One region of the Klebsiella sp. M041 genome, then DNA from elsewhere that is predicted to be linked to it. Evidence: predicted binding sites of a transcription regulator. Region 1 holds the regulator's gene; each other region holds the start of a gene.
The links. The regulator CRP, encoded in region 1, controls carbon source genes, mostly activating them, when cyclic AMP is high. The targets are predictions, from matches to a motif close to ATGTGANNNNNNTCACAT.
Positions count from the first base shown of each region.

Region 1 (2,204 bases):
TCCAGCGCGTGCCGACGGTGGACACCTCCAACCCGTTTGCCGCGAAAGCGATCCCCTCTCTGGACGAGAGCTTTGTGGTGATCCATTTCCGCAATCTGCAGAACATCGACTTCCCCTGGCTGCTGGCGATGCTACAGGGCTCGTTTATTTCGCACATGAACACCCTGGTGGTGCCGGGCGGTAAAATGGGGCTGGCGATGGAGCTTATTATGGCGCCGCTGGTCGAGCGTCTGATGGAAGGCCGAAAGATCGGCTAACAGAAAAAACCCCGGCCAGGCCGGGGTTGAGATCATTCACATCAGCAGGCGAAGACTACGCCTCGATCACTTCATAGGAGTGGGTGATCTTCACCGCTTTTTCCAGCATCAGCGCCACCGAGCAGTATTTCTCTGCCGACAGATCCACCGCGCGGGAGACTGCGGCATCTTTCAGCGCCTTACCGGTGACGATAAAGTGCAGATTAATATGCGTGAACAGGCGCGGCGCCTCTTCCCGACGCTCAGAGGTCAGCTTCACTTCGCAGTTGGTCACGTCGTGACGACCTTTTTGCAAAATGGAGACCACATCGATCGCACTGCAACCGCCCGCCGCCATCAGCACCATCTCCATCGGGCTGGGCGCCTTATCTCCGGAGTTGCCATCCATCAGAATCTGGTGTCCTGACGCGGACTCCCCGATAAAGGTTAACCCTTCAACCCATTTCACACGCGCTTGCATAAAATTTAACTCCAGTATCGCAATATTCCTGTCAGATTACGCGCACATAACAATTCTCGCAACGGAAGGCGACCTGCGTCATGCTGAAGCGAGACACCAGGAGACATGCGGCGAAAGCTATGCTAAAACAGTCTGGATGCTACAGTAATACATTGATGTACTGCATGTATGCAGAGGAGTTCACATTACAGGCTGTCGAAAAATCATCAGCCAGCTTCCCAGGTATAGGGAAACAATACGATTGCATGCCCGGACGCCGTGTAGTGTCGGCGCCCGGAGATAGCTTATAACAGAGGATAACCGCGCATGGTGCTTGGCAAACCGCAAACAGACCCTACCCTTGAATGGTTCTTGTCTCATTGCCACATTCATAAGTACCCATCAAAGAGCACGCTGATCCACCAGGGTGAGAAAGCAGAAACGCTGTACTACATCGTTAAAGGCTCCGTGGCTGTACTCATCAAGGATGAAGAAGGTAAAGAGATGATCCTCTCCTACCTCAACCAGGGCGATTTCATCGGTGAATTAGGCCTGTTTGAAGAGGGTCAGGAGCGTAGCGCCTGGGTACGGGCGAAAACCGCATGTGAAGTGGCCGAGATCTCTTATAAGAAATTCCGTCAGCTGATCCAGGTGAACCCGGACATTCTGATGCGTCTCTCTTCGCAAATGGCTCGCCGTCTGCAGGTGACGTCTGAGAAAGTGGGCAACCTCGCCTTCCTCGACGTGACGGGCCGTATCGCCCAGACGCTGCTGAACCTGGCGAAGCAACCCGATGCCATGACCCACCCGGACGGTATGCAAATTAAAATTACCCGTCAGGAAATTGGTCAGATCGTCGGCTGCTCTCGTGAAACCGTTGGCCGTATTTTGAAAATGCTGGAAGATCAGAACCTGATTTCCGCCCACGGTAAAACTATCGTCGTCTACGGCACCCGTTAAGTTGCTAAGCGGCGTATTGCTCCTGCAGTACGCCGTTTTTGTTTTTCCCTCATGTGGCGCAGGCTGATTTACCACCCGGAAGTCAACTATGCACTGCGGCAAACGCTGGTGCTGTGTCTGCCTGTGGCCATCGGTCTTCTGCTCGGCCATCTCCAGCAGGGGCTCCTGTTTTCCTTAGTTCCCGCCTGCTGCAACATCGCCGGTCTCGACACTCCGCATAAGCGCTTTTTTAAGCGTCTGATTATCGGCGGCTGTCTGTTTGCCGGATGCAGCCTGGTGGTGCAGCTGCTGCTCGCCCAGACCATACCTTTGCCGCTTATTCTCAGCGGCCTGGCGCTATTGCTCGGCGTCACCGCGGAAATCAGTTCGCTGCACGCGCGCCTGCTGCCCGCGTCGCTGATCGCCGCCATCTTTACCCTGAGCCTGGCGGGCAATATGCCCGTCTGGGAGCCGCTGTTGATCTACGCCTTCGGCACGCTATGGTACGGCGTGTTTAACTGGTTCTGGTTCTGGCTGTGGCGCGAACAGCCGCTGCGGGAGTCGCTCAG
Region 1 is NZ_JCAXWU010000016.1:14,239-16,442, forward strand. It holds gene AC6CWS_RS20000 (phosphoribulokinase) at 1-257, shown strand, start outside; gene AC6CWS_RS20005 (OsmC family protein) at 313-717, opposite strand; gene crp (cAMP-activated global transcriptional regulator CRP) at 1,024-1,656, shown strand; gene AC6CWS_RS20015 (YccS/YhfK family putative transporter) at 1,708-2,204, shown strand, end outside.

Region 2 (2,204 bases), on a different contig from region 1:
CGGTTACGTGCTGAAAGATTGCGCCGGCCAGCCGGAGCTGATCTTCATCGCCACCGGTTCCGAAGTGGAGCTGGCGGTGGCCGCGTGGGACAAACTGACCGCCGAAGGCGTGAAGGCGCGCGTGGTCTCCATGCCGTCCACCGACGCGTTCGACAAGCAGGATGCGGCCTACCGTGAATCCGTACTGCCGAAAGCCGTGACCGCGCGCGTTGCCGTGGAAGCGGGTATTGCTGATTACTGGTTCAAATACGTTGGCCTGAACGGGGCGATCGTTGGCATGACCACCTTCGGTGAGTCTGCGCCGGCTGAGCAGCTGTTCGAAGAGTTCGGCTTCACCGTCGACAACGTGGTCGCTAAAGCGAAAGCGCTGCTGTAATTGCGGTTACGGTGCGGGCTGATGCCCGCCCCCCAACCCTCTCCCACAGGAAAGGGTGCAAACGCCAAAAACGGTAACCCATGGGTTACCGTTTTGCTTTTACCTCGCCACCCGGCTTTTTGTATCCGCTATTCCTGAACCATGTAATACGGTTGTAAATTATTCCAGCGAAAATGTGATGTGAGTCATATAGCTGGTTTATTGCGCTGGACAAACATTCCTTTTATTCCTCGTTTGGCTTATTCTAGCTGAAGCGTTTCAGTCGTTTAAATGTTCGACAATTAATCAATCAGTCGCAGTTTGCAGCTGGTAAGGTTTCCCTCAGAGCGTAGCTGGATTACTCTGTCAGCCACCTCATAACAGGGACAGCCTTGCAGGAGATCTATGACCATTCGCATCGCGATTAATGGCTTCGGTCGTATTGGACGCAACGTGGTTCGTGCGCTATATGAATCCGGGCGCCGTGCGGAAATCACCGTGGTGGCTATCAATGAGCTGGCGGATGCTGCGGGCATCGCGCATTTGTTGAAATATGACACCAGCCATGGCCGTTTCGCCTGGGATGTTCGTCAGGAGCGCGAGCAGCTGTTTGTTGGCGATGATGCCATCCGTCTGCTGCACGAGCCGACCATTGCGGCGCTGCCCTGGCGCGAGCTGGCGGTAGACGTGGTGCTCGACTGCACCGGCGTTTACGGGAGCCGTGAACACGGTGAGGCGCACCTGCAGGCTGGGGCGAAGAAAGTGCTCTTCTCCCATCCCGGCGGCAACGACCTCGACGCGACGGTGGTGTACGGCGTCAATCAGGATGAACTCCGCGCCGAGCATCGCATTGTCTCCAACGCCTCCTGCACCACCAACTGCATTATTCCGATCATTAAACTGTTAGATGATGCCTATGGCATCGAGTCCGGCACCGTCACCACCATTCACTCGGCGATGCATGACCAGCAGGTGATTGACGCCTACCATCCGGATCTCCGGCGTACCCGAGCGGCCAGCCAGTCGATCATTCCGGTGGATACCAAACTGGCGGCAGGGATCACCCGTATTTTCCCGCAGTTTAATGACCGTTTTGAAGCGATTGCCGTGCGGGTGCCGACGATAAACGTGACGGCAATTGACCTGAGCGTGACGGTCAAAAAACCGGTAAAAGCATGTGAAGTCAACCAGTTGCTGCAAAAAGCAGCACAAGGTGCATTTCATGGTATAGTTGACTATACGGAATTACCGTTGGTCTCAACAGATTTTAACCACGATCCGCACAGCGCCATCGTCGATGGCACGCAAACCCGGGTCAGTGGCGCGCATCTGATCAAAACGCTGGTCTGGTGCGATAACGAATGGGGCTTTGCTAACCGAATGCTCGACACGACGTTAGCGATGGCGGCTATTGGTTTCAGGTTCGACGCGTAAACGTCGACAAAACTTTATGAATCAACGAGAGGATTCACCATGTCTGTAATTAAGATGACCGATCTGGATCTGGCTGGTAAACGCGTTTTTATCCGTGCGGATCTGAACGTACCAGTTAAAGACGGGAAAGTAACCAGCGACGCACGTATCCGTGCATCTCTGCCGACCATTGAACTGGCGCTGAAGCAGGGCGCGAAAGTCATGGTTACTTCTCACCTGGGTCGTCCGACCGAAGGCGAGTACAACGAAGAATTCTCTCTGCTGCCGGTTGTTAATTACCTGAAAGACAAACTGTCCAGCCCGGTACGTCTGGTTAAAGACTACCTGGACGGCGTGGAAGTCGCTGCCGGCGAGCTGGTGGTGCTGGAAAACGTTCGCTTCAACAAAGGCGAGAAAAAAGACGACGAAGCGCTGT
Region 2 is NZ_JCAXWU010000012.1:65,331-67,534, reverse strand. It holds gene tkt (transketolase) at 1-376, shown strand, start outside; gene epd (erythrose-4-phosphate dehydrogenase) at 761-1,789, shown strand; gene pgk (phosphoglycerate kinase) at 1,829-2,204, shown strand, end outside.
Region 2: the regulator CRP is predicted to act here: its motif matches at 550-567, upstream of epd (erythrose-4-phosphate dehydrogenase).

Region 3 (2,204 bases), on a different contig from region 1:
TCATTAGCGCGGTGAGTTTCATGTTCATCGCCGCTCCTTAGGCTTGCTTCAGCTGTTGATGATGGCGGCGTTCACCGAGCATCACGATAACCAGCAGGACAACCGCCAGCACGCTGCCGCCGATCATCACCATAAAGCCGCCGTCCCAACCGAAGAAATCGACGGTGTAGCCGACGATGGCGCTCGCGGCCACGGAACCGCCGAGGTAACCGAACAGGCCGGTGAAGCCTGCGGCGGTGCCGGCGGCTTTCTTCGGCGCCAGCTCCAGCGCATGCAGACCAATCAGCATCACCGGGCCGTAGATCAGGAAGCCGATAATAATCATACAGGCCATATCGACGCCCGGGTTACCCGGCGGGTTCAGCCAGTACACGACGGTGGCGATGGTCACCAGGGTCATAAAGAACACGCCGGTGGCGCCGCGGTTGCCTTTAAACACTTTATCCGACATCCAGCCGCACAGCAGGGTGCCCGGGATCCCCGCGTACTCGTACAGGAAGTAGGCCCAGGAGGATTTATCCAGCGCGAAGTGCTTCACCTCTTTCAGGTAGGTCGGCGACCAGTCGAGAATGCCGTAGCGCAGCAGATAAACGAAGACGTTGGCGACCGCGATGTACCACAGCAGCTTGTTCGGCAGAATGTACTGCATAAAGATCTGCTTCGCCGTCAGCTCTTGTTCATGCTCTTCGCTGTAATCGTCCGGGTAGTCGTTTTTATACTCTTCGATCGGCGGCAGGCCGCAGGATTGCGGCGTATCGCGCATCATCGCGAAGGCGAAAATCGCCAGCAGAATAGCGCCGAAAGCCGGCATATAGAGCGCCGCATGCCAGTCGTTAAACCAGGCCATACCCAACAGGAACAGCAGCGGCGGAATCCCCCCGCCGACGTTATGCGCGCAGTTCCACACTGAAACAATTCCGCCGCGCTCTTTCTGCGACCACCAGTGGACCATGGTACGGCCGCACGGCGGCCAGCCCATCCCCTGGAACCAGCCGCAGAGGAACAGCAGCACGAACATGATCATGATGCTCGAGGTGGCCCACGGTACGAAGCCCATCACCAGCATCACCAGCGCGGCGAGGATCAGCCCCGCCGGCAGGAAAATGCGCGGATTCGAACGGTCAGAGACCGATCCCATGATGAATTTCGAAAATCCGTAGGCAATGGAGATGCCGGAAAGGGCGAAACCGAGATCGCCGCGGGAGAAACCTTGCTCGATAAGATAGGGCATCGCCAGGGCAAAGTTCTTACGAACCAGATAGTAAGCGGCATAACCAAAGAAGATGCCGATAAAAATCTGCCAGCGTAACCGACGATAGAGCGGGTCGATCTCCGCGGCTGGCAAACGCGCTTTATGCGCGGCGGGTTTAAAAATACTTAACATATCAGCCTCCGTGGCCCTTGCTGTTTTTTACTGACGTCACGACAACAATCCCAGATTAATCACCAACTTCGAATCTGGCCGCGATGGTAGGCAATACGTAGAGCTGATACTGTGAAACATCGCACAATTTGTTACAGAAATATGACAAAAGGTTCCAATGTGAGCACAAAATCACATAATGCGCTCAAATAACGCGCGAATATGCTCGAAATCAAACAATAACCTTATTGATTGTGGCTAAATGGCGGTAAACGAAAGCAGAGGAGCTGAAGATGACGGGACGTCTTGATAGCGAGGTCATCATCATCGGCGGCGGAGCAACCGGCGCCGGCATCGCCCGCGACTGCGCCCGACGCGGATTACGCACAGTGCTCATTGAGCGCCATGATATCGCCACCGGGGCCACCGGCCGTAATCATGGGCTGTTGCACAGCGGCGCCCGCTATGCGGTGACCGACAACGAATCCGCCCGCGAATGCATCAATGAGAACCGCATCCTGCGCCGCATCGCCCGTCACTGTATCGAACCGGCCGGCGGTCTGTTCATTACCCTGCCTGAAGACGATCTGGCCTGGCAGCAGACCTTTATCGCCGCCTGCCAGCAGGCTGGCATAGAGGCCACGCCGCTTTCTGCGCAGGAGGCGCTGCGCCGCGAGCCCGCCGTCAACCCGACGCTGCTGGGGGCGGTGCAGGTCCCGGATGGCACCATTGACCCGTTTCGCCTCACCGCGGCCAATATGCTCGACGCCCGCGAACACGGCGCGCAGATCCTCACCGGCTGCGAAGTGACAGGCCTGCTGCGCCAGGGCGACCGCGTCTG
Region 3 is NZ_JCAXWU010000001.1:270,094-272,297, reverse strand. It holds gene glpQ (glycerophosphodiester phosphodiesterase) at 1-28, opposite strand, end outside; gene glpT (glycerol-3-phosphate transporter) at 38-1,384, opposite strand; gene glpA (anaerobic glycerol-3-phosphate dehydrogenase subunit A) at 1,657-2,204, shown strand, end outside.
Region 3: the regulator CRP is predicted to act here: its motif matches at 1,544-1,561, upstream of glpT (glycerol-3-phosphate transporter).

Region 4 (2,204 bases), on a different contig from region 1:
CGCGCTGGTATCCAGCCGCGCCAGCTATGAAATGGTGCAGAAAGCCGCGATGTGCGGCGTCGAGATCCTGTTCGCGGTATCAGCAGCTACTACCTTAGCGGTGGAAGTCGCCGAGCGCTGCAACCTGACGCTGGTGGGCTTTTGCAAGCCGGGCAGGGCGACGATCTACACCCACCCGCAGCGTTTGAATGCGGGTTAAAAGTTGATCAGTAAATTTGAACAATGACAGCAAATCCTTCCGCTTTTTGTTTGGTGATGTGCGGGCTACTATTTAACACATCAAGGCACAACGCCTTATCTAAACAACTAAATGAAAGGGTTTATCTCATGAAAAGCATCAAAACTTTTGTCGCAGTAATCGCTATGGCCGCCTCTTTTGCTTCCTTCGCTGCTGAAACCGTCACCGCTACCGCGACAACGATGGACGGCGCGGAAGCGAAAATCGCCGCACAGGCCCAGGCAGCAGGCGCTTCGTCTTACAAAATTACCGAAGCGTTTACCGGCAACCGCGTGCATATGACTGCGGAACTGAACAAATAAGCGTAACGTTACTGTCGAAAGAGCGCCTCAGGGCGCTTTTTTTGTTTCCGCTTTGGCAAAAAACAGCCACTATTTCCCACCGCCGCGAAAAAAATGTGGCAGTACTCACGTTTCCGTTCTTTTCTTAAATCCCCATTATTACCGCAAATGAAACATCTTCAATGCTGAATATCTCGATGTTTTAACGCTATGAAATATAAAGATATTAAAACCAGAAAGCGATGAAGATCACTCTCTTTTAATGAGATGTTTATCACAAAAATAAGCGTGATATCACTCCTGTCAACTATTCACGGACCTAATTTAATACGCATTATGTGATCTCCATTGCAAATAGAAGTCTTGCAGTCAGGGAAAAATGTCGTCAGGCAAATGAGCGAGGAAGCGTCATGAAAATTGGCATCGTTATTAGCGGCGGGGATGTTTCGGGAATGAATAATTTTATATTCCAGATTGCCAGGCAGGCTGATGCCGAGATCACCCTGTTTAATGGCGGTATTCCTGGCCTGCTGGAGAAAAATCATCAGGATATCGCGTGGCGCGATCTGGTTGATTTCTCTATTACCGCTGTGCCGATCATTACCTCCGGACGCACCAGTCGCAAACTGCAGCGCAGCGAATATGAAATGATTGCTAAAAAACTTAAATCGTTGCGTATTGATGTGCTTATTATGGCCGGGGGGGATGGCAGCCTGCAGTTTCTCAATACCCTAAGTGAATTTGATATTAATTGCTTTGGCGTGGGAATGACTATCGATAATGATGTGTATGGCAGTGATTATACGATTGGTTTTTCCACGGCCTGCGAGCAGATTATTAAAGAAGTCTCCCGTTTAAGAAATACCGGAAGAGCGCTGCCGGGGCGGGTTTTTATGGTTGAGATATTAGGAGGTTATTGTGGAGAACTAACGTTACAGTCCGCCATTAAATGCAATGCGGATATTGCCCTGATCCCGGAGGCGCAGATGCCGCTGGCCATGCTTGCGGAACGGATTACCCGGAAGCTGAGCATGCAGAACAGCGTCGTTATCCTCTGCTCAGAAGGCTACACCAAAGAGTACTCTCCCGGCTTTCAGGGAGCGATTGATACCATGATCAAACAGCTGGAACCGCAAATTGGCGTCCGTATCCGTAAAACGATTGTCGGCTATGGCTTACGCAGCGGTGAACCGACCTGTGAAGAGATTTATCAGGGCACCATTATGGCCAGTGAGGTGGTTCGCTGTATTCAGTCAGGTATGAAAAATAAAGCCATAATAATTAATTCCAGTAATAAACCTATTCCGATTGATTTAGTCAGTATGAAAAAACGTCTGGTCGATACTGAAGGACATCATTATAAACTTGCCAAGCAACTCAATATTATTTGAGGAGACCCTCCATGCTGAAAATTTTATGCGTATGTGGCTGCGGCCTCGGTTCAAGCTTTGCCATTGAAATGACGGCGAAGGCAGTTTTAAAAAAGCTGGAAATTCCCGCTCATATTGAACACACCACCGTATCCGAAGCCGGAGCCTTTAAATCGGATATGATTTTGACGCAAAAAACCTTTGCCGACATCTTAACCGCCGATGCCACTGAAGAGGAAATTAAACGCGTCGTGGTGCTCAATAAACTTACGGATAAAGAGGAAATTGAAACCAAAATCGTCGCATTCTTAAAAG
Region 4 is NZ_JCAXWU010000017.1:69,059-71,262, reverse strand. It holds gene fdhD (formate dehydrogenase accessory sulfurtransferase FdhD) at 1-199, shown strand, start outside; gene AC6CWS_RS20720 (YdgH/BhsA/McbA-like domain containing protein) at 328-540, shown strand; gene AC6CWS_RS20715 (6-phosphofructokinase) at 930-1,910, shown strand; gene AC6CWS_RS20710 (PTS sugar transporter subunit IIB) at 1,922-2,204, shown strand, end outside.
Region 4: the regulator CRP is predicted to act here: its motif matches at 782-799, upstream of AC6CWS_RS20715 (6-phosphofructokinase).